Regions from separate parts of the Microlunatus sp. YIM B11417 genome, predicted to be linked through region 1. Evidence: riboswitches for the same ligand, from Rfam matches in the RefSeq annotation. Region 1 holds a riboswitch; each other region holds the start of a gene.
What was found. Region 1 has a riboswitch for ZMP and ZTP ahead of AC6CCG_RS01865 (5-aminoimidazole-4-carboxamide ribonucleotide transformylase). Riboswitches for the same ligand answer to the same signal wherever they lie in the genome.

Region 1 (10,004 bases):
GTTGGTGTCGAACGCCGCGAGCGGCTCGAGGCCGTGATCGAGCAGGGCTCCGAGCACGATGTCGGAGTACGCCAGCAGGCCCGGTGAGGTCAGCGGCCGGCTCAGCGGCGTCACCTGGGCCAGCCAGGGATGCCGCTGGTGCAACCGCCACATCCCGCGCACGGCGAGTTCGACCCGATCCCGCCAGGCCGGTGGCAGCTCGCCCGGCGGCGGCGACGCCGCGTACACGGCCTCGCTCATCGACGCCAGCAGATCGTCCTTGTCCCGGATGTGCCGATACAGGGCCATCGGCGCCACGCCGAGCCGACCGGCGACGGCACGGATCGAGACCGCGCCCAGGCCTTCGGCATCGGCGAGCGTGACCGCGGCCTGCAGCAGCCGGTCCCGGGCCGGTTCGCCGGTCATCGCGGCCGGCGTCTCGGCGTCCGCCGCGGCCGGCGCGACCACGGTCCCGCTGCGCGGCCGGGTCACCACGACGCCCTCGGTCCGCAGCAGGGTCAAGGCCTTGGCCGCGGTCGCCATGGCGACGCCGGATTCCTTGGCCAGCTGCCGGGTGGACGGGACCCGCTGGCCCGGCCGGAGCTCACCCTCGGCGATCCGCCGGCGCAGGTCCGCCGCGATCACCAGATACGGGGTCTCCGCCACTTCGCTCCCATCTGTTCTAGTACAGATCAGACCGTACGACGCAGAATTCCCAGTTGTCAAAGCGATGTATCTGTGCGTACAGTGTATAGACAGATGGATACGTTGTATTCGACGGAGGAGAACATCATGCAGTCAGTGCTCATCTCGGGCGGCGGCATCGCCGGCCTGCTGTTCGCCGGCGCGCTGCGGCGGCACGGCTTCGCGGTCACCGTCCTGGAGCGGGCGGGCAAGCCGCGCACGACCGGCCAGGCGGTCGACATCCGCGGCGCCGCCCTCGAGGTCATGGACCGACTCGGCTGTCGCGCCGCGCTGGAACAGCGGCGGACCACGCTCCGCGGCATGTCCTGGCTGGACGGCGCCGGCACCGAACAATGGCGGTCGGAGGAGTTCGTGCTGAGCAGCGGCCGGCTGGACGGCGACGACGTGGAGATCCTCCGCGCCGAACTCACCGAACTGCTCGCGGACGACCTGGCCAGGGTGGACGCGGCCAGGGACGACGCCCCGGCCGAACTGATCCACGGCGACTGGATCACCGCGCTGACCGACGGCCCGGACGGGGTCGAGGTCGAGTTCGCCCGCGGCGCACCGAGCCGGTTCGACCTGGTGGTCGGCGCGGACGGGCTCTACTCCGGTGTCCGGCGGCTCGCGTTCGGCCCGCCGGAGCAGTGGCTGCACCATCTCGGCGCCTACCTGGCCGTCTTCGGCGGGCCGAACCTGTTCGAGCTCGATCAGTGGCAGGTCTGGCTGCAGGACCCGGCGGCGACCTACGTCGTCTATCCGACCCGGGACAACGCCGAGGTACGGATCACGGTCGGCTTCGGCTCCGAGCCGATGGAGATCGACCACCGGGACGAGCCCGAGCACCGCAGGCTGATCGCTGAGCGGATCGCGCAGATCCCGTGGCAGGCGGACGCGATGCGATCCACCCTCGACGGTTCGGAGGACTTCCAGTTCGGCGCGATGGCCCAGGTCCGGCTGGACGGCTGGTCCCGCGGCCGGGTCGCGCTGATCGGCGACGCCGCCTCCTGCCCGTCGCCGCTGACCGGCCAGGGCACCAGCCTCGCGATCGTGCAGGCGTACGTCCTGGCCCAGGAACTCGCCCGGCACGCGGCCGAGGCGGACGGCCATCTGGCGGCCTTCCGGGCGTACGAGGAGCGACTGCGGCCGTTCGTCGAGGCGAATCAGGCGCTGGTCGGCGAGGACCGCCAGGCGGCGAACTCCGACGCCGTCGACCGGGTGAAGAACGCGGTCGACCTCGACTGAGCCGCGGTTGCTAGCCTTCCTGACGTCACCGCGACTGGCGTCGGATGGGCCACCATCGGGAAGCACCGGTCGAGAAGTCGTCCGCCTGGGCTTCTCGCGCAGCTCTTCAGGAGTGCCCGATGCAGCTCAGGTACGGACTCAATCCCCATCAGCCGGCCACCGTCGAATCGATCGGCCGACCACCGTTCACCATGATCAACGGCCATCCCTCCATGATCAATCTGCTGGACGCGGCGAACGGCTGGCAGCTCGTCGCCGCGGCCCGGAACCGGCTGGGCCGGCCGGTCGCCGCGTCGATCAAGCACGTCGCCCCGGCCGGCGTCGCCGCAGCCGGGCCACTGGACGAGGTGATCATGGACAACTGGCCGATCGCCGACGCGCCGACCGCGGTCCTGTCGGCCTACCTGCGGGCCCGGGACGCCGATCCGCGGAGCAGCTACGGCGACCTGGTCGCCGTCTCCGACCCGGTCGACCTGGAGCTGGCCCGGTTCCTCGGCGGCGTGATCAGCGACGGGATCGTCGCCCCCGGATACCAGCCGGGCACGGTGGACCTGCTGCGCCGGAAGAAGCGCGGGACGTTCCTGATCATGGAAGCCGACCCGGACGCCATCCGGCCGGCCGAGGAACTCCGGCAGGTCGGCGGGCTGATGATCACCCAGCAGACCGACCTCGACGGCATCACGGCCGATCTGCTGCCGCCGCAGGTGGATCCTGCCGACCGGGACACCGCCCTGCTGGCCATGATCACGGCCCGGCACACGCCGTCCAACACGGTGGTCGCGGCCCGCGACGGCGCCGCGATCGGGATCGCCGCCGGTCAGCAGTCCCGAGTCGACTGCACCCGGCTCGCGGTCGGCAAGGCCACCGCCTGGTGGTTCCGTCGGCATCCGGCGGCCCGGTCGATCACCGGCCCGCCCGGCACCCGGCGCCAGGACCGGCTCAACCTGCAACTGGCGCTGGCCACCGGCGATCCGACGCCGCTCGAGGCGCGGCACCTGCTCGCCGACCTCGGGGACCGGCTGCCGTCGGCGGCCGAACGCGCCGAGTGGCCGGCGGCGCTGGACGGGGTGATCATGGTCCATGACGGCGCCATCCCGTTCCGGGACAATGTCGATCATGCCGCCCGGATCGGCACCACGATGATCATCGAGCCCGGCGGCTCCACGGCCGCGAGGGAGGTCGAGCAGGCCTGCACCGAGCACGGCATCACCCTGGTCCGGACCGGTCGCCGGCTCTTCCTGCACTAGGCCGTCCGCCCTCTCGAGCTGCACTGAGCCATCCACCCTGTCGACCTGCGCTGCGCCGGCCGGCCTCTCGATCCCCTGAGCCGTCCGCCCTCACGATCCCCCTGAGCCGTCCGCCCTCACGATCCCCTGAGCTTGTCGAAGGGCCAGGGGAATCCGTCCCCGCACTTCGACAGGCTCAGTGCGCGTTGGTCACGACCGGCTCAGCGCACGCCGGCCGCGACTGGCCCACCACCCGTTGGGAGCGACCGATCCCACGGCGCGTCGGGCACGACCACCCCACCCGCATCCAGCACGACCGGCCCACCGCGCGTCGGGCACGAGGCCCACCACACGTCGGGAACGACCGGCCCCACTGCGCACGTCGGGCACAGCCAGCCCGCGTCGGCACGACCAACCCACCCCCACGTCGGGCGCGACCAGCCCCACTGCGCTTCGGGCGCTCTTCGACAGGTCCGGCGCGGCGAGTCAGGTCAGGAGCGGGAGCAGGATCTCGTCGACGATCCGGGCGACCTCCGCATCGGGCGACGGCTTGCCGGTCATCAGCAGTCCCTGCAGGATCAGGGCCGGGCCGGTCCGCACCAGCAGCGGTGTGATCTTGTCGGCCGCCAGTTCGCCGCGCTCGACGGCCCGGTCGAGCACCGTGCGGATGATCGCCATCCGGACGGTGATCAACTTTTCCCGGTAGGCCTTGGCCAGTTCGGGTTCGCGCATCAGTTCGACCAGCACCGACACGTCCGGGAAGGCGGTCCGGCCGGCGAGCACGTCGCGCATCCCGCGCAGGCAGGTGATCAGGGATTCCCGGAGGGTTCCGGTCTCCTCGAGCGATCCGCTCAGGTCGGGCAGGGCCGCGTTCAGCGCGTCGATCACCAGGCCCTGCTTGGTCGGCCAGCGCCGGTAGAGCGCCGCCTTACCGGTCCCGGCCCGCGCCGCGACCGCCTCCATCGACAGCCGGGCGTACCCGGTGCCGGAGAGCTCCGCCAGCGTCGCGTCGTGGATCGCCCGGACCAGTTCGTCGCCGCGACGACGAGTCCCCCGGCCCGGAACGCCGTTCACCGCCTTCACCATGCGCCGATAGTAGACGCTTGCGTTCTCTCAAACCCCGATCTACGCTCGACTCATAAGGAACGCTTCCGTCTACTAAGGAGTCGGATGATGAGCGGCGAGATTCTCCGGACCACGGTCTGCATCGCCGGCGGCGGCCCGGCCGGACTGATGCTCGGATTGCTCCTGGCCCGGCAGGGCATCGAGGTGGTCGTGCTGGAGAAGCACGCCGACTTCCTGCGCGACTTCCGCGGCGACACGGTCCATCCTTCGACCCAGCAGGTGCTCGACGAACTCGGCCTGGCCGAGCGGTTCGCCGGGCTGCCGTACCAGCGGGTGGAGCGGGCCGAGACCATGATCGACGGCCGGCCGCTGACCCTGGCCGACTTCGGCAGCCTGCGCACCCGGTACCCCTACATCGCGATGGTCCCGCAGTGGGACCTGCTCAATCTGCTCGCCGAGGAGGCCGAGCGCCACCCGAACTTCCGGCTGCTACGCCGGGCCGAGGCCACCGGCCTGCTCCGGTCCGGCGACCGCGTCACCGGCGTCTCCGTACGGCGAACGGACCGGGACGAACCGCTCGAGGTGCACGCGGCCCTGACCGTCGCCGCCGACGGGCGGCACTCCACCCTGCGCCGCGCCGCGGGCCTGCGCAGCCGCGCCTTCGGGTCCGCGTTCGACGTGCTGTGGTTCCGGGTGTCCCGGTCCGCCGACGACCAGCTGAACGCACTCGGGCTCCGGGTCGCGCAGGGCACGGCCTACGTGGTGGTGCCGCGGACCGCGTACTGGCAGGTCGCCCGGATCATCGGCAAGGGCGCCGCCGCCGACCTGCTGGGCGGCGACATCGGGGCGCTGCACCGGGACTTCCGGACCGCGGTCCCGGAACTGGCCGACCGAGTCGGCGAGGTCACCGGCTGGGACCGGACCAGCGTGCTCGAGGTACGGATCGACCGGCTCCGCCGCTGGCACCGGCCCGGCCTGCTCTGCCTCGGCGACGCCGCCCACGCGATGTCGCCGGTCGGTGGCGTCGGGATCAACCTGGCGGTCCAGGACGCCGTGGCGGCGGCCAACCTGCTCACCCCGGCCCTGCTCGACCACCAGCGCACGGGGTCGCCCATCCATGATCATCAACTGGCGGCGGTGCAGCGCCGGCGGGCATGGCCGACCATGATCACCCAGACCCTGCAACGGGCCGTGCAGCGGTTCGGCGTCGAGCGCGCGCTGAAGGGCGGGCTGAGCTCCAGCCCGGTCCCCCGCCTGCTGCTGCCGCCGATCCGACGGGTGCTCAGCCGGGTGATCGGCCTCGGCGTCCGGCCGGAGCACGTCCGCCGATCATGATCATGATCAGCGGGCGAACAGGTTCCCAGCGACGGTGCCGATGAAGTTGCGCAGCGAGTCGGGCAGGTCGCGCAGGTGCCAGTTGTCCGGGCCGTGATACCAGGACAGGTCGGTGGAGTCGGGATCCTCGTCGGCGTCGGTCGCGACGATCGCGTCCAGCCACCGCTCGGCCCCGCCCAGCACGACCGCGTACGGCAGCACCTCGGACAGCTCGCGCAGCTCCTGGCCGGGCGGCATCTGGTCGGTCGGCTGGCTCAGCAGATCCGACCGGAGCGCCATCAGCCCGGCCTGGACGGCCGCGCCCTTGCCGGTCCGGGCCGGCATCTCCTGGGCCACGAAGACCAGGCCGAGGCCGAGGATCACCAGCGCCAGGCCGACCAGGCCGAAGGTGGTGAACGCGGCCAGCAGGCCGGTCGCGACGACGGCGACGATCAAGCCGGCCAGGGCCAGCTGGGTCCACCGGTTCCGGGTCGAGTCCGGCCGGCGCTCGTACCAGCCGTTGCTGACCACCTGGTCGTACAGCTTGTCCTGGACCTTGTCGATCGAGGCGCGGACCTTGTCGCCCAACTCGGACACCTTGACCTGCCCGCCGGGCGCGGCCAGGCCGTCCAGCAGTTCCACCTCGAACGGGTGCAGGGTGCCGGCGTCGGCGGTCGTGGGCCGGGTCAGCACCCAGTCCGTACGGGCGAACTCCGACTCCCGCGGCAGCTCGGTGATCAACAGGTGACCCCGGACCGCGAGATCGATCAGGCTGGCCGTCACGTCGATCGGGTCGACCCGCTCGTCGACCACGGTGCCGACCTGGCCGGGCCGGATGTCACCGACGACGCGGAACTCGGACTCGCCCTCGCCGACCGGCGCGAACTCGCCCACCTTGGCCACCTGGCCGCCGGGCCGGGCGTCGGCGCCGGCCAGCCGGTGCAGCGCGAACAGTGCGATCCCGCCGAGGACCAGCAGCGCCAGCGCGATGCCGAGCTGCAGCGGACCGGCCGTGAACGCGCGGCCCGGGGTCCACCGAGTCTCGATGTGCTCGTTCGGCACGATCGCGCCCGGCGCGAAGTCGACCCGGATCGCGACCTCTTCGTTCTCGCCGCGCGGCCCGTCCCGGAAGGTCGGGTTGGGGTTGTCGTGGGTGCCACCGGCGGCGAAGTCACAGCTCACCTCGGACCCGGGCGGGCCGGCGGTGCAGTCGATGTTGGCCAACTGGGCCGGGATCGCCACCGTCGCGGTGAACTCGTTGACCTGCAGGCTCAGCCCCTGCAGCAGCCGTACGTCCAGCGCGCTGCTGCCGTAGTCGGCCGCGATCACCGCGCCGGTGACCTGATACGTGAGCTCGAGCTCGGTCGCCCCGTTGGTCGGCAGCGTGACCGTGACGGCCTTGCCGTCCCGATCCTCGGCGACCGCGACGTCGGCCCCGCCGGCCAAGGCCTTGAAACCGCCGACCTGCAGCACCCGCTCGCGGTCGCTGTCCTGTTTCAGCGGCTGCCGCAGCGCGAACCGCTGGGTGACCTGAGCCGGCACCGAACCGCTGAAGACGATCTTCTGCCGCACCTCCAGGACGCCGTCGAGACCGAGATCGGCCTGGACGTCCATCGACGACGCGGTGCCCTCGGCGCGGGCCGGCTGGGCCATCGGGCCGGCCAGCAGGGCCACGGCCAGAGCCGCCAGCAGCAGCGGAAACACGGTCAGCCGAACCAGGCGCCCGGCGCGCGGTGATCTCAACACGCCGTACAGCCTCCCATCAAACGAGGTTCCTGGCGACGTGGACCCGGCGGCGCGCCCCGATTTCCGTCCCGACCAGGCCGGGTCGTCGCGCCGGGCGCCCGCTCCGACTATCGTGGCCGCCGTGACGCAACCGCAGTGGGGAGCCCCGTCGCCCGGACAACGACCGCTCGGACAGCAGTCCTGGCCCGGTCCGCAGTCCTCGGCCCGGCCCGGATTCGGGGCACCGAACGGCTTCACGCCGTACGGGCAGCCGCAGGCCCCTGCCGCGCGCCGCAAGAGCAGCCCGGTCGCCAAGCTGCTCGGCGCCATGATCGTGCTCGCGGTGATCGCCTCGATCGGCCTGGTCGTCACGCTGATCGCCAACCCGGCCCAGGCCGCGTACCAGAACGAGAGCTACCAGGTTCCCGACCCCGATCTCAATCCGCCGGACCTGCCCCAGCCGCAGACGGTGGAGGAGGCCAAGGACGCGATCGAGAACAACCCGTTCTACGACCAGGACGTGCCGATCCCGGTCCGCTGCGACGAAGGCCCGATCGACGTCACCACGGCCGGCGATGCCGAACTGGAGAAGCACCTCAACGAACTCATGGCCTGCCTGGTCCGGGTCTGGGAGCCGCCGGTCACCGGTGGTGGCTGGGAGATCGTCCGCCCGTCCGTCACCGTGTACGGCGAGAAGATCAAGACCAAGTGCGGCGAGATCCCGGTCAACGCGGCCTACTGCGGCGCCGACCAGCAGGTCTACTTCTCCAACCAGCTGGTCCGGGCGCTGCCCGCGGTGAAGGAGAACGAGTGGGTCGCCTACATCATCATCGCGCACGAGTTCGGTCACGCCATCCAGGCCCGGACCAACATCCTGATCTCGGCCAAGGCGCTCGGCGCCGAATCCAAGGACGAGCAGCAGGAACTGCTGATGAGCCGGCGGATCGAGGTCCAGGCCGACTGCCTGTCCTCCATGTTCCTCCGCTCCGTGTCCCGCTCGCTCGACATCCAGCAGGATGATCTCGAGGGCATCGAGGACACCTACAAGGCCATCGGCGACGACACCCTGACCGGCAAGAAGAACGTCGTCGGCAACCACGGCCTGGCCCAGTCCCGCCTCTACTGGGCGAATCAGGGCCTCGGCAGCAGCCAGGTCGGCACCTGCAACACCTACACCGCCGACGAGAAGCTCGTCCGCTGACCCGCGGCGCCGCGTGCGCTGCTCCGGCACCAGCGACGAGAGTGGCCCGTGGCTTCCCCCGAAGTGCCAAGGACCACTCCGCGTCCTTCGAAGAAGCGTAGGGAGCGCGTGTTGACACACCGTGCCCCTCGGTGTGGATGTTTTGCTGTGAGGTAAGGAGATCGAGCCGCGGGAGGGCCATGCGTCGAGACGCCTTCGCCGACGAGTTGCGGCGGGCCATCGGTGCCCGGGGCGTCACGCTGACGTGGCTGCGCGAACGGCTGACCGCCCGCGGCAACACGGTCTCGACCTCGACCCTGAGCTACTGGCAGTCGGGGACCCGCCGCCCCGAAGGCGCAGCTTCGTATGCCGCGGTGAGCGACCTCGAGGAACTGTTGGGACTTGAACCCGGTGCCCTCACCGCGTTGCTCGGGCCGGCGCGGCGGGCCGGGCCCTTCGCCCTCCCGGTGTCCCCGACGCCCGGTGGCCGGAGTCCCTCGGCGGCCCGAGAGGTTCTTGATCAACTCGGCGCCGGCAACCTGTCGAACGTGCGGTCGTTGAACATCCACGTCGTGATCGAGGTCGACGAGCACGGCCACCAGCGCCGGCTGAACGAACGCCGCCTGCTGCAGGCGACCTCGGGCGTCGTCACCACGTTTCCCTATCCTGCTGGTCGCTCCCACGCCGAAGGCCCGGCTGCCGGTCATCACCGCCTTGATGGGCTGCGCTGTCGTACGCACCCACGTCCACCCGAACCAGCAGGTGTTCGGCGCAGCCCTTGAGCTGGCCGAACCGATCGCCACCGGGGAGACGGCGCCGGTGGAGATCGCGGTCGACGTGTCGACCGGGACCTCGGGCGAGAACGAGTACGTGATGCGGCTGGTCCGCCCGGTCCGGGAGTTCCTGCTCTGGATCAGATTCCATCCGGACAAGACACCGGTCTGGCACGAGGAGTTCTCGACCACCGGCGGCCGGGAAAGCAGTCAGCCGGTGGAGCACGGCGACGCCCGGCCGGTGACCTCCCTGCATCTGGCGCGCAGCGGCTTCGGGCCGGGCACGATCGGGCTGCGGTGGCGGTTTTCCGATCAGGGGACGTAGATCAGGGCGGTGGCGACGGCGGCGATGCCCTCGCCGCGACCGGTGAGGCCCAGGCCGTCGGCGGTCGTACCGGAGACGGAGACGGGGGCGCCCACAGCGGATCCGAGCACCTGCTCGGCCTCGGCGCGGCGCGGGCCGATCTTGGGGCGGTTGCCGATCACCTGGATGGCGACGTTGCCGATCTCGTAGCCGGCGGCGCGGACCAGGCGGGCGGTCTCGGTCAGGAACGCGACACCGTCGGCCCCGCTCCACTCGGGGCGGTCGGTGCCGAAGTTGGAGCCGAGATCGCCCAGGCCGGCCGCGCCGAGCAGCGCGTCGCAGGCGGCATGGGCGGCGACGTCGCCGTCCGAGTGGCCGTGCAGGCCGGCCGGCTCATCGGGGAAGATCAGCCCGGCAAGCGCCATCGCCCGCCCCCGCTCGAGACGGTGGACGTCGACACCAATGCCGGTGCGTACGTTCATCTCGAGTGGAGACGGGCGATGGATGTG
Region 2 (10,004 bases), on a different contig from region 1:
TCGGCCATGAACGTCGCCGCACCGCCGTACTCGCCACCGGTCGAGAAGCCCTGGATCAGCCTCAGCAGGATCAACAGAAGTGGCGCTGCGTAGCCGATCGTCGCGAAGGTCGGCAGCAACCCGATGCAGAGCGTGGCGCCCGACATCAATAGAATCGTGATCGCCAGGATCTGCTTCCGTCCCAGGCGATCACCCAGCGGCCCCCAGACCATCCCGCCCAACGGACGGATCAGGAAGGACACGGCGAAGATGCCCAGTGTGATCAGGACGTTCTCGCCCGGGATCAGGTTCGCCGTGATGTAGGCCGTCCCGTAGGCGTAGAGCCCGTAGTCGAACCATTCGGTCGCGTTGCCGATGGCCGACGCGCCGACGGCACGGCGCAGGGTTCTGGGATCGACTTCCTCCGGTGGTTTGGCGGACTCGGCGGCTGCTGCATCAGTCATCGAACTCTCCTCCGTCCCGGCCCGGGGCGGCCCCGAACCACGGCAGCGGCGCCTCCGGGCACCAGCGGCCGTAGGATTGTTGACAATCTCCTGGTAACGATACTCAGGAGCGTGCCCAAGGGCCAGCCTTCGGTACGGAAAGCCCGTGACAATCCGTGGCGGCGGCGATTACCGCCGTCGGCCGACGACCGTAACTTCGTTTCGGTTGTGATGCAACTGTCGAGCGAAGATGATCTTGTAGGAATCGCCCAGATTCCCAAGCGCACGGTCGATGTTCTCGACCGGCCGGTTGGTGGTGATCTTGAGTGTGATAATGATCAAGTCACCCGGGCGCTGCAGTCGAGCCGCCGTGATCATGGTCCGGACCGATTGCAGCGGGTCCATCCGCATGTCGTTGACGATCACCTGGAAGGTCCGCTGGGTGCGCCGGATGAACTCCCCCGCGGTGGTCCGGTGCCAGCTCAGGTCGGGCCGGCGCGCGAGCGACGGGGCCGGCTCCCCCGGGTCGACACCGTGCACCCGGCGAGCGCCGTACTCGAGCAGGATCCGGCTCCAGCCGCCCGGGCTGGCCCCGAGATCGAGCGCGTCGCCGCTGATCGTCAACGGCAACAACGAGAACAGTTCCTCGAGCTTGTGCTCGGCCCGCGAGATCTGGTGCGGCGAGTCGGCCAGCCGGACCCGACCGCCGGGCCAGTCGGCCAGCGCGTCCGCCGTTCGGGTCCGACCGACGACGACGCGCCGCTCACCCAGGCAGACCGCGAGGACGTGGTCGCAGCCGGCTCGCCGGACCTCACGGCCGTCAGTCGCCAGCCGGGCGGCGATCGCCGCCCGGATCGCCTCGGGCCGGTGCCGGCTCCGGCCGCTCGCCCAGACCTGCACGGCAATCGGGCTCTTCGCCGGCACCGCCGACGTCGCGAGGTCGATGATCACGGCCGGGTCGTCGGCCTGGTCGACTGGCAGCTGCGCCGTCGCGTTCGCCAGATGCCGGACGAACCGGAGGTCACCGGACCGCGCCGCCGTGACCACCTCGGCCAGTCCCGCACCGTCCAGGCGGATCAGGCCGGCGTCGTCACCGACGGCGACATGATCAGCCACGGGCAGTGATCGTTTGAGCTCCTGCACCGCGAACCGGTAGTAGCGATCCGCGGCGGAGAACAGGACTTCGGTCGTCACCAGCTCAGGGCTGCCGGCCGATGAACGCGATCAACTTCGTCTGGACGTCCGCATCCTCGGGCACCTCGACCTTCGGCCCGTACTGCCCACTGGCCCGCAGCACCTCGTCCAGCGATTCCATGCCGGCCAGCAGTTCCGCCGCGAACTCCTCGTCGAGCGTCTCGTCCTGTCCGGTGGCCCGGGCCAGGTCCCAGGTGTGCATGAAGACGTCGGCGGTGAAGAAGTTCTGCACGGCCTGCGGCAGGGGATGACGCCCGGCCACCGGATGATCAAGGAACTTGCCCTCGGTGGCCGGGTCGTCCAGGAGTTGCTGGATCCCGTCGCTCATCGTGGTCCAGTTGGCCAGCGGGTCCTCGGTGACCGGAGGTCCCTGCGGCAGGTTGATGCCGGCCCCCGAGGCCAGGAAGGCGGGGAACCATTCGGTCAGGTGGCCGACGACGTCGCGCGCCGTCCAGCCGTCCGGCGGCGCGGGCTTGGCCCAGTCCGGCTCGGCGACGTTGCGGACGCGTTCGGTGAACCCTGCGGCGACCTGCCGGTAACGCTCAGCGGGTGTCATGGTCATGGCTCCTTCGTCAGTTGGTCAAGAATGGCATCGATCCGCCGGAGAGATCGATTCAGCCCGGCCTCCATGCCGGAGCTGACGTGGTTGTCCCGGTGCTCCCGGCTGCCGTGGCGCACGGTGATGATCATCGTGGTCCGGCCCTGCTGCTCGGTCAGTCGCAGTTCGCTGATCGCCTCGACACCGGGATTGCCCTCGAAGCCCTCGGTCGAGACCAGCCGGCGCGGCCGGTCGATCACGCGATAGGTGCCGTACCAGCCGAGTTCGGTGCCGTCGGCGTCGCGCGACACGTACCGCCAGCGTCCGCCGACCCGGAGGTCGATCTCGCAGACCACCAGCGGAGCGTCGGGCGAGGTCCACCACCGGCGCACCAGGTCCGGCGTCGTCCAGACCGTGAAGACCAGCTCACGAGGAGCATCGAACGTCCTGGTGATCATGATCTCGGTCTCACTGGGCAGCGTCACCGCGGTCTCGTTGATCATGAGCTGCCGTCCTGCAACTCGGCCAGCAGGGCGTCGAACCGGTCGAACCGATCCGACCAGGTCCGCCGCAGCCCGGACAACCACTTCTCCATCGGTACCAGCGCGGCCGGCTCCAGTCGGTAGACCCGGCGCCGCCCGTCGTTGCGTACCCCCACCAGGTCGACCGCCCGCAGCACCGCGAGGTGCTTGGACACCACCGGCTGCGGCAACCTGAGCGTCTCCACCAACTCCCCCACCGACCGCTCCCGGGCCGCCAGCGCGCCGATGATCTCCCGGCGGCAGGGCTCGGCCACCGCGTTGAACACGTCGGAGGTGGTCGCTGCCCTGGCCATATCGTGATCATATTCCACTATCGACATACGTCAAGCCCGGCGGCGGAATCGCCTTTGGCCCGCCGCCCCGCTGCCGTTACTGTTAGTCGACGCACACCCGGTGCGGGCGCATAGCTCAGCTGGTTAGAGCACCTGCCTTACAAGCAGGGGGTCAGGGGTTCGAGTCCCTTTGCGCCCACCAGACCCCTTGTTCGCAGGGCAATTCACCTGCTTCCGAGGAGATCGCGACCTGGTGCGGAGGATCTGGTGCGCCGGATCGTTGTTGATCTTGGCGTGTGCCCAAGCTTTCGCCGGTGCGGACTGGATCGATGGATCGTCTTCAGTGCCGCTCGGTAAGCACGAATCGCACCACTCGGTCACGAGGATCACATTCCCATAACTATCACTCCGTGGATGTGGGGTGAGCGTAGCTTCATCCGCGTCGGGGGCAGCACCTCTTTCTGCATGAGATCTCCTGCACTCTGGCAACGGTCCCATCCACCCAGCTTCCCGCAGGAGGGAGTCATGCGTAGGGCTTTCTTCTCGCGGTGGTGGGGGCAGCGGTTCTCGCGACCACCATCGCGGCGCCGGCTGCCGCGGAACCGCCGACCACTCCCCTTTCTGGAGCGATCTTCACGACCGATGCCAGCGGTGTGCCCGTCAATCTCAACAGCTACGGCGCCAAGGAGGACGTCTACCTCAACGGCGGTCCAGGCATCAACGCACCCGCTGACGCCGCGGGGCTCCCGGCGGGAACGTACAGCTTCCAGGTCACCGACCCATCGGGCAAGACGCTGCTCTCCACCGATCCGGTGACCTGCCGGCAGTTCACCGTCGACACCAGCGGCGTCATCCAGGACGTCACGCCCTCGGGTGCGTGTGCCCACCTGACCGGCGCTGAGGGCGAGGACGGTGGAGCCACCGTGCAGCTGTTCCCGTTCGCCGACACCCCGAACAACGGCGGTGTCTACAAGGTCTGGGTAAGCCCGACCGAGCTGCTGGACTGCACCGCGCCCGGGAACAAGAACTGCTTCGTCCCCCGCTACAGCAAGACCGACAACTTCAAGGTCCGCGACAACGTACCGATCGAGATCGACACCCGGTTCTCCGAGCACGGCACGCCGGGCTACATCGACGGATTGGCGGTGACGTGGACCGACACTGCCGGAGCCGGCAACGTCAAGTATTCCGAGTACAACCCCGCGGTCCTGGCGTTTCACGAAGCACACGTCGAAGCGGTCGAGCCGGGACAGCACTTCATCACGATCAAGGACCAGCCGGGCTGCATCATCGACGACGTTCACGGTCCGAACGGGACGACCTACCAGCCGGCCGACGGGGCCGTGACCGTTCCGGTCTCGGTCGCGAGGAACACCCAGAAGTCCGCGACCTACTTCGTCGACGTCCACTGCGCGTCGTGATCATGAGCGACCCGATTCCCTGACGACCAAGGGAATCGGGTCGCTCAGCCTCGTACGGCACCGACACGGCTGCGGCGTCTCCAGGGCCGCCGCATCCCGCGGGGCCATCCGAATCTCTTGTCGCCGCATCCCGGCGATCGGCCCCGCCGAAGAACCTCGAGTGATCTTGCTAGGGTGTCGATCGGGCCGTGACTGGCGTCTTGCGATGGATCACCATCAGGGAGCGGCCTCGTCGACGTGACGTCGTGCCGTGCGCCTGGGCTCTGGTTGATCGAGATCCGGGAGACACGGCTGTGCTACCTCATCTGGCTCCCCAGGGAGAGCCCCGCCCGACGCTGGTCGGGATCGTCAACGTCACCGAAGATTCGTTCTCCGACGGGGGAAGGTTCCTGGCTCCGGCGGACGCCCTCGCGCAGGCGCACCGCTTGCACGCGGCGGGGGCCGACGTCATCGAGCTCGGACCGGCCGCCAGTCATCCGGGAGCCGAGCAGGTGACGGCCGAGGAGGAGGTGCGGCGGCTGGAACCGGTTCTGGAGGAGTTGGTCGCCGCCGGGATCGCAGTGTCGGTGGACTCGTACCAGCCCCGGACCCAGCAGTTCGCCGCCGCTCGCGGCGCAACGTTCCTCAATGACATCGAGGGTTTCGCCGACCCGGCACGGTACGCGGAGCTGGCCGACAGCGGCTGTCGGCTCGTCGTCATGCACTCGGTGCAGCGGCACGGTCCCGCCACCAAGGTTTGCACCGATCCCGAGGCTGTGCTGGCCGGCCTGCTGCGCTTCTTCGATCAGCGGCTGGCCGCGCTGCAGGCGGCGGGCCTGGACGGCGAGCGGCTGATCATTGATCCCGGACTCGGCTACTTCCTCGGCGCCACACCGGAACCGTCGCTGGCCGTACTGGCCGAACTCCACACGATCAGAGCCCGGTACGGCGTTCCGATCATGGTCTCGCCGTCGCGGAAGTCGTTCCTCCGCGCGATCACCGGGCGGAACCTCGCCGGGATCGGGCCGGCCAGCCTGGCCGCCGAGCTGTACGCCGCCGGCCAGGGCGTCGACTTCATCCGGACCCACGATGTCGCGGCCCTCCACGACGCGCTCGCGGTCGTCACCGCCGTGGACCGGTACGCGGGAGCCGCACGATGACCCGGCTCGACCCGGCTCGGATCCGGGCGGCCCGAAGCATGATCAATCCGGTCTTCCTCGACTCTCCCCTGTACCGCTGCGAAGCGCTGGACTCCGTCCTCGGCTGTGCGGTGAGCATCAAGCTCGAGACCGCGAACCCGGTCCGCAGCTTCAAGGCGCGCGGGACCGAGGTGGTGGCGAGCCGGGTCTCCGAGACCGGCCCGCGCGCCATGGTGTGCGCCAGCGCGGGCAACCTCGGCCAGGCCCTGGCCTGGTCCGGTCGGCGGCGGGGACTCGAGGTCACGGTCGTGGCCTCTCGCCATGCAGCCAAGGCGAAGCTCGACCGCATCCGTGCGCTGGGCGCGAGGTTGGAGCTGGTGGACGGCGACATCGAAACGGCGCGCGAGCGGGCGGCAGCCATCGCCGGTGATCACGGCATCCGGCTGGTCGAGGACAGCCTGGACCTCGAGACCTGCGAGGGCGCTGCCACCATCGGCCTGGAACTGGTCGAGCACCGGTCGGCCGAACCGCCGTTCGATGCCGTCCTGATCGCGCTCGGCGGCGGCGCCCTGGCGACCGGCGTCGGTCACGTGATCAAGGCCCAGGCGCCCCGAGTCGAGGTGATCTGCGTCCAGCCGTCCGGGGCACCGGCGATGACGCGTTCCTGGCACGAACGACGCGTCGTCACCACGGACTCGATCCACACCATCGCCGACGGCGTCGCGGGCCGGCACCCCATCCCGGAGGTCTTGGGCGACCTGCTCCTCGTCGCGGACGACGCCGTCCTGGTCTCCGAGAAGTCGATCATCACGGCGATGCGCCTGTTGTACGAGCACGCCGGCCTCGTCGTCGAACCGTCGGCCGCGCTCGGTCTGGCGGCCGTCCTCGAAGATCATGATCGTTTCGCCGGCCGGCACGTCGTCACGATCGTCTGCGGCAGCAACGTCGACCTGGACGCCTACCGCGCCTGGCTCGACGGGGCTCCTCCGGCCTGAGTTCTCCTGGTCAGGACGGCATCGCGCGCACGAGGACGAGTGATCCTTCGAAGGTCGGCCGGCGGCGAAGCTCACCGTACGACGCATCCCAGGCACCACTCTCGAGCGACTCCGCGAGCACCCGCGCGTACGTCTCGCGAACATCCGGTGCGACGAAGCTCCAGGCCGAGCACGCCGAGCGCGCCTCCGGGATGAGCAACTGCTCCGGCCGGCCGTAGTAGGCCTCGTTGAACCCGTCGGTGCAGTCCAGCGGGATCGGCACCAGGTCCACGGTCACGTCGCCGCCCAGTCCGTCGCGCAGCCGGCGGATCGTCGGGTACCGACGGCGCTCGGTCTCGATCACCTCCGGAGCGTACTCGGTGAGCCAGAAGCGGTGCAGCAGGTCGGGATCGCAGGTCAGGATGACGACCGGCCCGCGGGTCACCCGGCGCATTTCGGCGAGGCCGGCCTCGAGGTCCGCCCACTGATGCACCGAGAACGTGGTCATGGACGCGTCGAAGGAGTCGTCGGCGAACGGCAGCGCTTCGGCCACGCCGTCGATCGCCGGCACCAGCGAGGGCGGTCGCTGGCGGCGCATGCTCTCGGATGGTTCGACCGCGGTCACCGACCGATCGGTCGGCTCGTAACTGCCGGCACCGGCGCCGACGTTGAGCACCGTCGTGGCGTCGCCGAGGGCGTCCCACACCGTCTGGGCCAGCCGCGGGTCGGGCCGGCGGAAGTCGCTGTAGGACGTGCCGATCACTCCGTAGTCCGCGTCACCCGCACTACCGTCCGCGGTTCGCATCATGGTTTCCTCTCTCGTCAGGTTCGTCCTCGGCCAGCACGCCGCGCAGCCGCCGGAGCAGGTCGACGGCGGCGGCGAGTTCTGCTTCGGTCACGGCCGCCGCCGTACGTTCGGCCCAGGCCAGTCGCCGCGGCCGGATACGGTCGAGCGTGCGGCGCCCCGCCTCGGTGAGATGCACCAACGGGGCTCTCGCATCGGCCGGGTCCGGGGTTCGTTCGACGAGCCCGGCAGCCTCCAGTTGGGCCACGGACTCGCTGGCCGACTGACGTCGCAAGCCGCGTCTCCTGGCGATGCCGGCCACGCTGCGCGGGCCGTGCGCAACGGCACCGAGCGTCAGCCAGCGCGAGGCCGTGAGATCGTCCTCGGCCACAATCGCATCGCCCGCCCGCGTGAACGCGTCGGAGAGCCGAAAGACCTCGTCCACCAGCTCGGTCAGCCGCCGGGCGGAGCTCATGCCCGCTCGCTCAGACAGACCACATGGCCATCGGCATCGCGTACGACAGCCATCCGCTCGCCCCACGGACGAACCTCAGGAGCGTCGACGATGGCACCGCCCGCCGCCGCCCAGCGGGCGACGACCTCGTCGAGCGCCGGGGTCGCGAACCCCACGGCCACCGCGGTGTCGGACGGCGAGGACGCCCGTTCGTGCAGCATCAACTCGACGCCGTCGGCGCTGCGCAGCCAAGCGAATCCCGGGGCGCGGTTCGCGATCTCCAGCTCGAGGACCCCGCGGTAGAAGGCGAGAGCCTCCTCGAGGTTCGTCACGGAGACGACGATGCGCTGGAGGGTCACGGCACGACTCATGATCACGATCCTCCCTCGATTGACAGGGCCCTGTCAATTTCGGATTCAGCTACCCCGCGTGGAGTCCACGACCGGCGAGCGGAGTCTCAGTGGATTGCGATACAGCACGACACGTACGCCCGGGAGTGTCCGTTCAAGATCAACAAGAACGGCGAGATCGACCTCGGACAGGGGCGCCGCCTCGATCACCCGGCACAGCTGCACCGTGCCTGCCGCCCGGTGCCCGCCCTGCTCGCGGTAGGTCATCGCAAACTGACCGGTGAGCCCTTCGAGCCGCCGTACGACATCCGCAACCGCACCGATCGGCACCTGGAACTCCGCCCAGTCCAGCCGCGCGAGCAGCTCGCCCGGCAACCGCAGCAGCCATGGGAAATGCGCCCGAAACGCCAGCTCGCGAGACGCTCCCGACCCACAGGGGTGATCTTCGGCCTGCAGCGTCACCACCTCCTGATTGGATACGTATACATGAATATCGATTCTGCGACCCCTCGGCCCGGCTTCTATCTTGTCGAGCTGATCAATCGAGGTCTAGACTTTCCAGGAAACCGGATTAGTTTTCGATATTTCGAAACTAGTGGAGGGTACGTCATGATCAATCAGATGACCCCTGCGCCCACGCTGAGTCGTCGTTCACTGCTCCGGGCCGCCGGCGCCATGGGTGTCGCAAGCGGAACTTTCGGACTCGCCGGCTGTCAGAACCCGGCAGGGGGCGGTGCCGGGTCCGGCAACGTCACCTTCTGGCTGACACCGAACGCCTCCGATGCCGAGATGGCGGCCTATGTGAAGCGGATGACGACGGGGTTCGAACAGGCGAATTCGGGGACCAAAGTGTCCAGCCTGGTCATTCCGTGGGAGAACGCTCTGACGAAATACACGGCCGCCTTCTCCGGCGGCACACCGCCCGACGTCACGTACCAGATCATTCCGTGGATGAACAAATGGCGGACGACCGGTGTCCTGGCCGATCTGCGCCAGCACTTCTCCGATGCCGACTTGGCCCCGATTCTCGAAGGTTGTCCCCAGGGATATCTGGACGCGGCGCAGGGCGACAACGGCGAACTGCTGGCTGTCCCGTTCACCCAGGGCTACTTCTCTCTGGTGCTCAACCTCGACATCTGGGAGAAGGCCGGCAAGCCCCCATTGCCCAGGACGTATGACGATCTGGTCGAGTTCGCCAAGGCCCTGACCATGGACAAGTCCGGCCGCCGGCTCGGCGACTCCGGGTTCGACAGCACGAGCATCGCCCACTACGGGATGAACTGGCCCCTCGTTCCGGCAGCCGAGGACAATTACGTTTGGCAGTACTTCTGGGCGTACGGGAGCGACTACATCTCGGCCGATCACCAGGACATCGGCTTCAACAACGACGAGGGGCGCGCGGCGCTGCAATCGCTCAAGGCGATGAGCGACTCCGGTGGCGCCACGCCGCCCGGTTTCTACACCGACAACAGCAAATGGGGTGCGGCCGTCTATTCCGGTGCCGTGGCCATGCAATGGACCGATCAGTTCACGCCCGCTCAGGCCAAGCAGTTTCCGAAAGCCCGGGTCAAGGTGATCGACCTGCCGTCCGGACCAGCAGGAAAATTCGTTGTCGCCGGCTGCGGATACTGGGCCGTCTCGGCCAAGAGCCCGAACCTCGACAAGGCGGTCGCACTCGCCAAGTTCCTGCTCAGCCCGGCCCAGGCGGACGATTACATCCGGATGATCCTCGGCCGTCCCACCCGCAAGGTTCAGGGCGACTACTACTCCGAACCGCTCGCGGACCCGCGGATCAACACCTTCCTCAACGAGTCCAGCGCCTACGGCCAGTACGCCCGCCCGACCCTCATCCTGCCGTACCAGCCGCAGGAGTACCTGCTCGGCAAGATCAACGACTACCTGTCCGGCCGACAGGAGCTCGACGCCATGATCAGC
Region 3 (10,004 bases), on a different contig from region 1:
ACTCAGGGTCGTGACGTGACAGATCCCCGAGCCCTGCCCGAGGTGCCAGGTCCGGACGACGCCGTGTGGCGGTACCACCGGCCCTTCTGTCAGGTCCCGGCGGCCGCGCTGGAGCTGTTTCGGCCGAGGAGCCGTCCCTGCACGTGTCGTTCAGCCCGCGGACCTCCCAGCTGCTGTCCCAGCGGCTCGGCGCCGAGAACACCCGCGCGCGATGGCGACTGCTGACGGGCACCGAGATCACCGATCCGCCGCCCCGGCCGGAGCCGCCGGAACGTGAACGGCCGCCCGGCTACCAGCCGCCGATCACCGACGACGGGATCCCGTCCTTCTGGCCAGCAGTACGGACTCGTGCCGACGGCCGTTCAGCCAGCGACCGATCCAGGTCGACCGGACCAGCACGTCGTAGCTGAGCAGCAGCACCGCGGTGCAGCCGGCCCAGGCGATCAGCAGTTTCACCGGAATCGGCCAGGCGAGATCGCGCAACCCCAGCTCGATCAGGGTCAGCAGCGGCAGGTGCAGCAGATACATCCAGTACGAGGCGTCGGCCAGGTAACGCACGACCGGCCGCTCCCGCCGCAGCGTCCGCACCGCGAGACCGAGCAGCCCGAAGGTCCAGGACCAGCCGGCCAGCGCCGCCACCGCCGAGTTGGCCAGCGGTGGCAGGACGTCCGGGCCGAACCAGCCGAGCACGGACAGCACCGTGGCGAGCACCAGCAGCACCGGCCAGCGCCCGCCCAGCCGCGGCAGGGCGTCGGCCCGGGCCTGCAGGAACCAGCCGGTCAGGAACGCGCCGAGGTAGGCCACCGAGGCACCCGGGACCGGCACGATGGTCGGCGGTTCCTGGATGCCGAGGTCCCCGCCCTGGCCCTGCAGCACCAGCCCGATCAGGTACGGCAGCGCGGCGATCCCGAGCCCGGCCGGCGACGCCAGCACCGAGCCGATCCGGTCCGCGATCCCCGCGCAGCGCTGCCGGCCGAGCACCCGTACCAGCACCGCGCGACCGGCGACGGTGACCAGCACCAGCTGGAGCAGGGTGACCAGGAACCACAGGTGCCCCGGCATCAGCACCGCCAGCGGTCCGGGCAGGTCGGGGGACGCCTGGGTCGCCTCGGCGGTGTCCAGGGACCCGGCCGCGATGGCGATCAGGGCGAGCGACCCGACCGCGAGCGGCCAGAACGCCACCGCCGGCAGGCCGATCCGCAGCGCCCGGTCCCGGACGTAGGCTCCGGCGCCGCGGCGCTGCAGCACCATCCGGCCGAAGTAGCCGGCCAGCGTCATGAACAGCACCATCCGGAACAGGTGGATCAGGTAGACCACGGCCAGCGCGGCCTCGCTCTGGTAGCGGTCGACCACAAGCCAGCCGCCGGCCGGGAGGAACGGGATCAGCCCGTGCAGCACGATGCCCAGCAGCAGCGCCCCGGCCCGCAGGGCGTCCAGGCCGTGCAGTCTCGTCGTGGTCGACGGTTTCGAGGCGGTGGGTTCGGAGGAGGTCGTCGTCACCTCGACGACGCTAGGCATCCGCCGCCGTACCCACATCGGCCATCGGATCCATCCCGCCTGCAACCTTCGATGGAGACGCGCCCTGAGCCTGTCGAAGGGGACGTTGGCTATGATCATGGCGTCGCGGTGACTGGCGTACCCGGGAGTGAACCCGGAGGGAGCCGCGATGACGTACCTCCAACGTGATGCCGCCCGCCTGGGCATCCGGTCTCGACGACCGGAAGGACCCTGGCATGACGCTCACCGCATCCCCCGACCAGCTCGCCACCGACCCCGAGGTCGCGGAACTGCTCCGCGCCGAGGAGGACTTCCAGGCGAGCACGCTGCGGCTCATCCCCAGCGAGAACTACGTCTCCCCCGCCGTGCTGGCCGCGTCCGGCAGCGTGCTGCAGAACAAGTACAGCGAGGGCTATCCGGGCCGCCGCTACTACGAGGGCAACCAGGTCGTCGACCGGGTCGAACGGCTGGCGGCCGAGCGGGCCACCCGGCTGTTCGGCGTCGATCATGCCAACGTGCAGCCGTACTCGGGCTCGCCGGCGAACCTGGCCATCTACCTCGCCTTCGCCGCACCCGGCGACACGATCCTCGGGATGGGCCTGCCGATGGGCGGCCACCTGACCCACGGCTGGGACGTCTCCGCCACCGGGCGCTGGTTCCGCGGCGTCCGGTACGGGGTCGGGCGGGACGGCCGGATCGATCTTGATCAGGTCCGTGACCTCGCCCTGGCCGAGCGGCCCAAGATCATCTTCTGCGGCGGTACGGCGATCCCGCGGACCATCGACTTCGCCGCGTTCGGCGAGATCGCCCGGGAGAGCGGCGCACTGCTGGCCGCCGACATCTCGCACATCGCCGGTCTGGTCGTCGGCGGTGCCCACCCCTCCCCGGCCGGCCATGCGCCGGTGATCATGACCACGACGCACAAGACGCTGCGCGGGCCGCGCGGCGCGATGCTGCTCTGCGACGCCGACCGGGCCAAGGCGATCGACCGGGCCGTGTTCCCCGGCCTGCAGGGCGGACCGCATGATCACACGACCGCCGCGATCGCCGTGGCGCTCGGCGAGGCGGCCCGGCCGGAGTTCGCCGACTACGCGCGAGCCGTGGTGGACAACGCGAAGGCGCTGGCGGCCCGGCTGCTCGAGCTCGGCTACGACCTGGTCTCCGGCGGCACCGACACCCACCTGATCCTGATCGATCTCAGTCGCAACGGCATCGGCGGCAAGGCCGCGGCGAAGGCACTGGACCGGGCCGGGATCGTCGCCAACTACAACACGGTGCCGTTCGACACCCGCAAGCCGTTCGATCCGTCCGGGGTACGGATCGGCACGCCGGCCGCCACCACCCGCGGCCTCGGCACCGCCGACATGATCACGATCGCGGACTGGATGGACCGGGTGATCACCGCCGCGCGGTCCGACGACGAGGCGACGATCACCGCCGTGCGGGGCGAGGTGGCCGAACTGATGGCCACGCACCCGGCGCCTGGACTCCCCGGCTGAGGTGACCGGAATCCAGCCGACTCGGCGAGATCTGGCTCCGGATCGCCCGAAGCCGCCGACTTCGGCTGGATTCCGGTCAGTCCTCCACCGTGATCCCTTCCGTCGACGCCTCGTCCACCACCACCGGCTCGGCCACCCGGCGGTAGCTGTTCCCGCGCACGGTCACGGCGCGCGCGTTGCGCAGGTAGACACCGGCCTGGAACGGCTCGGTCAGATCGCTGAACCGGTTGTTCTCGATCACGATTCCGCTGTTGTACGGCTGCGTCGTGAACGCCCCGTTGTTGGCCAGCGTGGTGATCGCCCCGCTGGACGGAAACTTCGTGTACTTGCGGACCCAGCCGGAGCCCGCGAAGACGTTGTTCCGGACGATCACGTTGCGGGCGAACGAGCCGGTCGGTCCGCTCGTCGTACCGAAGCCGATGTCGTGGTAGGCGTTGTTGGCGAACCGGCACTGCTCGACGACGAGGTTCTTGTTCATGAACACGAGGGCGGTGCCGATGTTGCCGTCGATCGTCGCCGCGGCGATCCGCGCCTCATCCCATTCGTGGCCCGAACTGGTGGCCAGGCCGCCCACGGCGACGGTGCCCGGCAGGTCCGCGTCCAGCATGATCAGGAACGCCGAGCCCGCCTCGTCGACCGGCGTCACGGCGGCGATCCGCACGGTCGACGGGACCGGGCCGGACCAGAACGTGAGCTCGTCGCCGGTCCGGAACGGCAGTGGCCGTGAGCCCGCCGAGGCCGGTGCGATCGTGATCTTGCGCGCGTTCTCGATCGCGGCGACCCGCACGAAGGAGCTCCGCGACACCAGCGGATCCCAGCGCACCCCGGCCAGCCGCCCGCCACGGTAGTCCAGCCGGCCCGTGTTGTTGGACAGGTGGATCGCGTCGCGCGGGCCGACGGCAAGATCGTTGCCGTCCGGCGCGAAGGTCACGTCCCGGCAGGTCAGGTTGTGGCCGTAGCCGGCCAGGATGCCCGCGCCGATCGCGTTGTTGATCATCAGGTTCTCCAGCCGCAGGTCCCGGCAGCCCAGGGCGTAGACGTTGTACGAGCCGCCGACCACGTTGAAGTGCCAGGACGCGCCGTCGCCGGGCCGGACCCGGTCGGAGAAGCCGAAGCCGGTGATCGTGTAGCGCCGGCCGGAACCGCCGGGGACGCTGTGCCAGACGTTGGCGAACTGGTCCGGGTTCGCGCCGATCGTCAACGGAGCCACGTGATTCAGCTGTCGGGTGGCGAGGTCCCAGCTGTTCGCCGAATAGCAGCGCATGCCGTCGAAGTGGGCGTTGCCCTCGAACACGTCGACGGTCACCTGATCGGCGGTGGCGTCGACCGCGACGATCTCCCCCGACGTGGTGGCGCGCGGCGCGTAGTCCAAGATCAGGTTGCGCAGGGTCAGGTCGCGGCAGTCGGTGAGCTGGAACTGGGTCGCCGGGGCGAGGTCGTTCGCGAGCGGGATCAGGCTGAGCAGCCGGGTCGTCGGCCGTCCGTCCCGACCGACCGCGCCGGTCAGCGTCAGCCCGGACGCGCCGGTGATCGGCAGGCTCGCGCCGAGCTCGGCGCCGGGGCGCAGCCGGTAGGTGCCCGTGTCGAACCGGATCTCGGTGGGCCGCCCCGAGCTGAGCGCGTCCGCGATCGCCGCCCGGATGGCAGCCGTGTCGTCGGTGTCGTCTTCCGGCCGGGCGCCGAAATCGCGAACGTGCAGGATCCGTGGGCCAGCGGCGGCGGGCCAGGCCCCGAGCTGTGTCAGGGCCACGGCACCCACCAGGGTGCCGCCGAGTGCGACAAACCCGCGACGACCGAAACGCGCTGAATGATTCACGATCGACACCTCACCGTGTCTATATGGGACAGATATCCACTATGTGCCTGATCCATTCAACATCGAACCGACGATTTCGGAACCCCTGTCCCACGATCCAACGCACGGCAGCTCGGTCGGGTCGCCCCGGCGCCGGCCATCCTTGAGTGAATTCCCGCCGGTCAGCCGCGGCGAAATTCACCCAGGTCCGGTCTAGTGCCGAGCTGGACTCGGCGGGTGCTCACCGATCAGCGGGTGCGGGGGCCGACACACCCGGGGTCGAGGCTAGCCTCGACGTCATGCACGGGTCCGGTCGAGCCGTCGCGGTGATGCTGATCATCGCCGCGAGCGGCTTCGGACTGTCCGGGTGCCCGTCCCGGACCGACTCCGGCGCGGGTCCCGGCGGCGCCTCGAGCAGCAGCCCGACCTCGCGCCCGTCCGCGACGCCGTCCCCGAGTCCCCGGGCCCCTTCACCGTCGCCATCGCCCTCCGCGCCCGCTCCGTCCCGGACGTCGGAGTCCCCGACCGAGCGGGCGGACCCGCGATGGCGGTTCTATTCCGACGACCGGTCCAGGCATCGCTCGCCCTGGTTCGACGGCGCCCGCCGGATCATGATCGACTTCGGCTGCACCGACGCCCCGTACTACACCCCCGACGAGCGCTGCGACGGCGACCAGGGCTTCCACCACGGCATCGACATCGCCCTCCCCTGCGGCACCACGCTCCGAGCCGGCGTCGCCGGCCGGGTGGTCGAGCCGGCCCGACCGGGCCGGCCCGGAACCGCGTACGGAGAGAAGGCCTTCCGGCTCCGGGTCGTGACCGCCGACGGCCAGGTCGATGTCCTGATCGGCCACGCGCGCAAGGTGCTGGTCCGGCCCGGTGACCGGGTCCGGGCCGGCCAGCCGATCGCCGAGACCGGCGACCTCGGCGCCCCGGACGGCTGCCATCTGCATTTCGAGCAGCGCGCGGTCGACGGCGGCCTCAGCACCGCCACCGACCCGACCGACCTGCTCGCCCTGCGCCGCCCGTAGCGCACAACGCGCCGTGGCGGATTCGCGTCGAACAGGTCTGTGCGCGCTTGTGTCACCGGCGATCGACCGGTCAGTTGTGCAGCGACACGCCGCCAGAACGCCTGCTTTTGTGACCGGTCGGCGGAATATCAGGGGGTGAAGACCGGCAGGGCGCGGGGGGCGATCCTTGCGGTCAGCGGGGTCGCGCCGAGAAGCTCGCCGTCGCCGAAGGCGACCAGGCCCGGGCCGTCGACCTGGACCTCGGTGGCCTGCAGCCGTTCCACGCACGGGTCGGTGACGAAGTCGCCGGTGTAGAGCTTGGGCAGCAGCCGGAGCAGCCGGAACCGGCCGACCGGATGAATGATCGTCAGGTCCAGTCGCCCGTCCCGCGGGTCGGCATCCGGAGAGATCTGGATCCCGCCGCCGTAGCACCTGGTGTTGGCGACCGCGACCAGCATCGCGTCCAGGTCGCGCGGCTCGCCGTCGATCACCAGCTGGTAGCGCAGCGGCGAGAACACGCGGAGTTCGGCCAGGGTCGCGATCGGATAGCGCAGCGAGCCCTTGGGGTACGCCAGCGCGTTGGCCCGCCGGTTCACCATCGCGTCGAACCCGGTCGCGAGCACCGTACCGATCCGGCGACCGGCCACTTCCATCACGTCGACCAGGGACGGTCGGCCGGAGACGATCAACTGGGTGGCGCCGATCGCGTCATTGGGCGGCAGGCCGAGCCCACGGCAGAGGTCGTTGCCGGTGCCGGCCGGGATCATCGCCAGCGCGACGGTCTCGTCGCCGCTCGCGTACCGCTCGGCGACCGCGTTCAGCCCCAGGTGCATCATCCCGTCGCCGCCCATCACGGCGACGACGCCGCCGGCGGCGGCCGCGGCGTCGATCAGGGTCCGGGCCTCGGCGTAGTCGCGGCTCAGCTGGATCGTCAGGTCGAGGCCGCCGTCACGCAGGCGGCCGGCCACCTGCGGCAGCAACTCCTGGGCCCGGCCCTTGCCGGAGGAGGGATTGACGACCAGCGTGACGCGGCGCGTCACCGATCACTTCTTCTCGTCGTCGCCGGTGTCTTCGGCCTCGAGCTGCCGCAGCGCCGCGTCGTCGTCGACACTGTGGTCCACCGAGTCCTCGCTCTTGTTGAGCTTGCCCTTGCGCCGGTCGAGGGCGTACGCGATGAACTCGGAGACGATCACCAGCACCGTCATCGGCAGGGCCAGTAACAGCATGGTGAACGCGTCCGGGGTCGGCGTCGCGATCGCGGCGAAGACGAACATCGCGAAGATGATGTACGCCCGGTACTTGGAGATCATCTTCGCCGGCAGCACGCCGACGACATTGAGCATGACGATGAACAGCGGGACCTCGAAGGCGAGCCCGAAGATCACCATCAGCCTGATCATGAAGCCGAGGAAGTCCTGCAGCGACTGCAGGTTGTTGATCCCCGCGCCCTCGGGGGTGAAGCCGATCAGGATCTTGATCGCCTGCGGCATCACGAAGTAGCCCATGCCGACGCCGAGCAGGAACAGCGGGACCGCCGCGCCGACGACGATCAGGCTCCACTTCTTCTCCTTGGCCAGCAGGCCGGGCACGATGAACGCCCAGACCTGATAGAGCCAGACCGGCGAAGAGATGATCAGACCGGCGAGACCGGCGACGGCGAGCGACATCGTGAATGGCGAACTCACACCGTTCAGCACCAGCTCGGCCTGGATGTCGGGCCGCTCGACCTTGAGCGCCGCGATCGCCGTGTGGTACGGCGCCGTGATCAATTCGAGCAGCCACGTATTGAAGGCAAAACAGGCGATCGAGGCGACCAGGATGGCCAGCACACAGATCACCAGCCGATAGCGGAGCTCGGCCAGATGCTCGAACAGGGTCATCGACCCGTCCGGAGACGCCGGTTTGGGCGGCTTGAGCCAGCTCAGATTGATCCGAGAGGGCCGCCACTTGAGGGACAACGCCACGGCAGCAGGGCGCGATCAGGCGTCTTTGCGAAGTTCGGCGTTGGTCGGCTCGGCCGCACGCACGTCGGTGGACTTGGCGTCCAGTTCGGCCGCCGCACGGGCGTCCGGGGCGGGCTTCTCGGCCTCGGCCTTGTCCTCGTCGGACTTGCGGAGCCCCGAAGTCTCCTCCTTGAACTCCTTCAGCGCGCGTCCCGTGCTCTTGCCGAGCCCGGCCAGCCGCGAGCCCCCGAAGAGCAGGACCACGATGACCAGAATGATGATCAACTCGGTGGGCCCGAGGGGAAATGCCATTGGGGTCATGATTTCCTCTTTCCGTCCGTGGGTTGCCTCACGTTGCTGTGACGCTAGCCACGCCTCTGGTCGTCATCTTACGTCGTCGGCACCCGGTGGCGTACGACCACGTCTGGATCGTGATCCGGGTAGATCAGTTCACCGGACGAGCGCCCGTCCGGGATCTCGATCCGGCTGAGCAGCTCCGCTCCCTGGCCGGCCCGTTGGGCCAGCACCCGGAGCTCGGCGAACAGGTCCGACGCCTTGTGCGCCAACCACACCCCGAAACAGACGAGCATGACCAGGCCCCCGACGGCGATTCCGATGAAGATCCAGGGCCATGGCACGGGGCCACCCTAATCCACTGAGCCGGTGCGGCAAGGAGTCCGCGAAATCGTTCGCGGGGTGGACATTGAATCGTTACGGTGTCCGAGTGCTGACACTGCTGCGGTACGGCTGGCGAGTGGCGCGCGGATCGACGGTGATCGTGGTGGCCCTGGCCGTGGCCGACGCCGTCGCGCAGGCCCTGTTCACGCTGACCATCGGCCTCGTGGTCGCCGCGGTCCCCGCGTTCCTGGCCGGCGTCACCGACCGCTCCGCCATGGTGGCCCTGTTCACGGCCTTCGCCACTCTGTTCCTGCTCACCAAGGCGCTGCCGACGCTGCAGTCCGCCTCGGCGCACCGGCTGGGCAACCTGGCCGGTCTCGACGTCTACTTCCGGATGGCCGGGCCGATGGCCGGCGGCGCCCGGGTCGCGCACGTGGAGGACCCGGTCGTCCTGGACCAGGCGGAGCGGGCGGCCGGGACCGGCGGCTACCAGATCACCTGGTCGCTCGGGCAGGTGCCGAACCTGCTCGGGGCCCGCCTGACCGTGCTCTCCTCAGCGGTCCTGCTGGGCGCGCTGACCGAGTGGTGGCTCGCTGCCGGCCTGGTCGTCGTGGTGCTGATCGCGGAACAGTGGCGGGTCCGGTTCGTCCGGGACGAGGTCGCCGCCTGGGCCAACACGACCGAGAGCGAGCGCAAGGCGCTGTATCCGTTCGAGCTGGCGCTGGGCGACGCGCCGACCGAACTGCGGGTGTTCGGGCTGCGGGACTGGCTGGTGCGGCGCTATCTGCGGTTCTGGACCGCCGCGATGGACGAATTGTGGCGGTCCCGGCGCCGCGGCTACCTGCTCGGCTCGGCGCCGCTGGTGCTGTCGGTGCTGGTCAACGCGGGCGCCGTCGCCTGGGTGATCGTCGCGGCCCAGTCCGGCCGGCTCGGCCTGGCGGCGGTGGCCAGCTCGATCACGGCGATCCTGGCGATCAGCAGCAGCGGCTCCCCCGAGATCGCCGCACTGGTGGCCCGCGGTGTCGCCGCTTACCGGGCCATGATGGACCTGCCGGCGGTGATCGCCGAGCGGCATCCGCACCCGGCCGGTGAGCCGGCCGACCTGGGGCAGGCGCCCGCGCGGTACGTCCGGCTGGAGCAGGTCGGCTTCCGCTACCCGGGCAGCGATCGGGACGTCTTCACCGACCTCGACCTGGAGATCCGGGCCGGCGAGGCGCTCGGCCTGGTCGGCGTCAACGGCGCCGGCAAGACCACGCTGACCAAGCTGATCGCCGGCATCTACCCGCCGACCTCCGGTCGGGTCATGGTCGACGGCGTCGACCTGGCCACGCTCGGGCCGGACGACCTGGCCCGCTGGCAGCGCCAGGTCGCACCGATCATCCAGGAGTTCGCCCGCTACCCCCTGTCGCTGGACGACAACGTCGCGCTCGGCGCCCGGCGGGCACTGACCGACGCGGACCGGGACCGGATCGCGGAACGGTCCGGGGTCGCCGACCTGCTGCCCGACCTCGGCCGCGGCTGGGACACCGTGCTGGACAAGGAGTGGACCGGCGGCACCGACCTGTCGGCCGGCCAGTGGCAGCGGGTCGCGCTGGCCCGGGCCCTGTTCGCGGTCGACTGCGGCGCCAAGCTGTTGATCTTG

Region 2: linked by a shared signal. The riboswitch ahead of folP (dihydropteroate synthase) and the one ahead of AC6CCG_RS01865 (5-aminoimidazole-4-carboxamide ribonucleotide transformylase) in region 1 are both predicted to bind ZMP and ZTP.
Region 3: linked by a shared signal. The riboswitch ahead of glyA (serine hydroxymethyltransferase) and the one ahead of AC6CCG_RS01865 (5-aminoimidazole-4-carboxamide ribonucleotide transformylase) in region 1 are both predicted to bind ZMP and ZTP.

The regions. Positions count from the first base shown of each region.
Region 1 is NZ_JCAMPJ010000001.1:372,854-382,857, reverse strand. Features, by position in the region: gene AC6CCG_RS01875 (GntR family transcriptional regulator) at 1-645, opposite strand, end outside; gene AC6CCG_RS01870 (FAD-dependent monooxygenase) at 772-1,908, shown strand; ZMP/ZTP riboswitch at 1,929-2,006, shown strand; gene AC6CCG_RS01865 (5-aminoimidazole-4-carboxamide ribonucleotide transformylase) at 2,028-3,155, shown strand; gene AC6CCG_RS01860 (TetR/AcrR family transcriptional regulator) at 3,621-4,220, opposite strand; gene AC6CCG_RS01855 (FAD-dependent oxidoreductase) at 4,305-5,534, shown strand; gene AC6CCG_RS01850 (DUF2207 domain-containing protein) at 5,541-7,259, opposite strand; gene AC6CCG_RS01845 (neutral zinc metallopeptidase) at 7,381-8,439, shown strand; gene AC6CCG_RS01840 (hypothetical protein) at 8,619-9,200, shown strand; gene AC6CCG_RS01835 (hypothetical protein) at 9,181-9,516, shown strand; gene ispF (2-C-methyl-D-erythritol 2,4-cyclodiphosphate synthase) at 9,504-9,977, opposite strand.
Region 2 is NZ_JCAMPJ010000010.1:58,335-68,338, forward strand. Features, by position in the region: gene AC6CCG_RS29870 (MFS transporter) at 1-443, opposite strand, end outside; gene AC6CCG_RS29875 (SAM-dependent methyltransferase) at 612-1,616, opposite strand; gene AC6CCG_RS29880 (TIGR03086 family metal-binding protein) at 1,621-2,178, opposite strand; gene AC6CCG_RS29885 (SRPBCC family protein) at 2,175-2,657, opposite strand; gene AC6CCG_RS29890 (ArsR/SmtB family transcription factor) at 2,654-2,989, opposite strand; tRNA gene AC6CCG_RS29895 (tRNA-Val) at 3,094-3,170, shown strand; gene AC6CCG_RS29900 (hypothetical protein) at 3,520-4,389, shown strand; ZMP/ZTP riboswitch at 4,568-4,658, shown strand; gene folP (dihydropteroate synthase) at 4,725-5,528, shown strand; gene AC6CCG_RS29910 (threonine ammonia-lyase) at 5,525-6,502, shown strand; gene AC6CCG_RS29915 (class I SAM-dependent methyltransferase) at 6,513-7,289, opposite strand; gene AC6CCG_RS29920 (MarR family winged helix-turn-helix transcriptional regulator) at 7,267-7,740, opposite strand; gene AC6CCG_RS29925 (VOC family protein) at 7,737-8,090, opposite strand; gene AC6CCG_RS29930 (hypothetical protein) at 8,136-8,534, opposite strand; gene AC6CCG_RS29935 (ABC transporter substrate-binding protein) at 8,679-10,004, shown strand, end outside.
Region 3 is NZ_JCAMPJ010000003.1:89,412-99,415, reverse strand. Features, by position in the region: gene AC6CCG_RS15615 (acyltransferase family protein) at 304-1,500, opposite strand; ZMP/ZTP riboswitch at 1,617-1,709, shown strand; gene glyA (serine hydroxymethyltransferase) at 1,734-2,996, shown strand; gene AC6CCG_RS15605 (right-handed parallel beta-helix repeat-containing protein) at 3,073-4,746, opposite strand; gene AC6CCG_RS15600 (M23 family metallopeptidase) at 5,091-5,822, shown strand; gene AC6CCG_RS15595 (diacylglycerol/lipid kinase family protein) at 5,951-6,841, opposite strand; gene tatC (twin-arginine translocase subunit TatC) at 6,845-7,681, opposite strand; gene tatA (twin-arginine translocase TatA/TatE family subunit) at 7,781-8,056, opposite strand; gene AC6CCG_RS15580 (hypothetical protein) at 8,134-8,382, opposite strand; gene AC6CCG_RS15575 (ATP-binding cassette domain-containing protein) at 8,469-10,004, shown strand, end outside.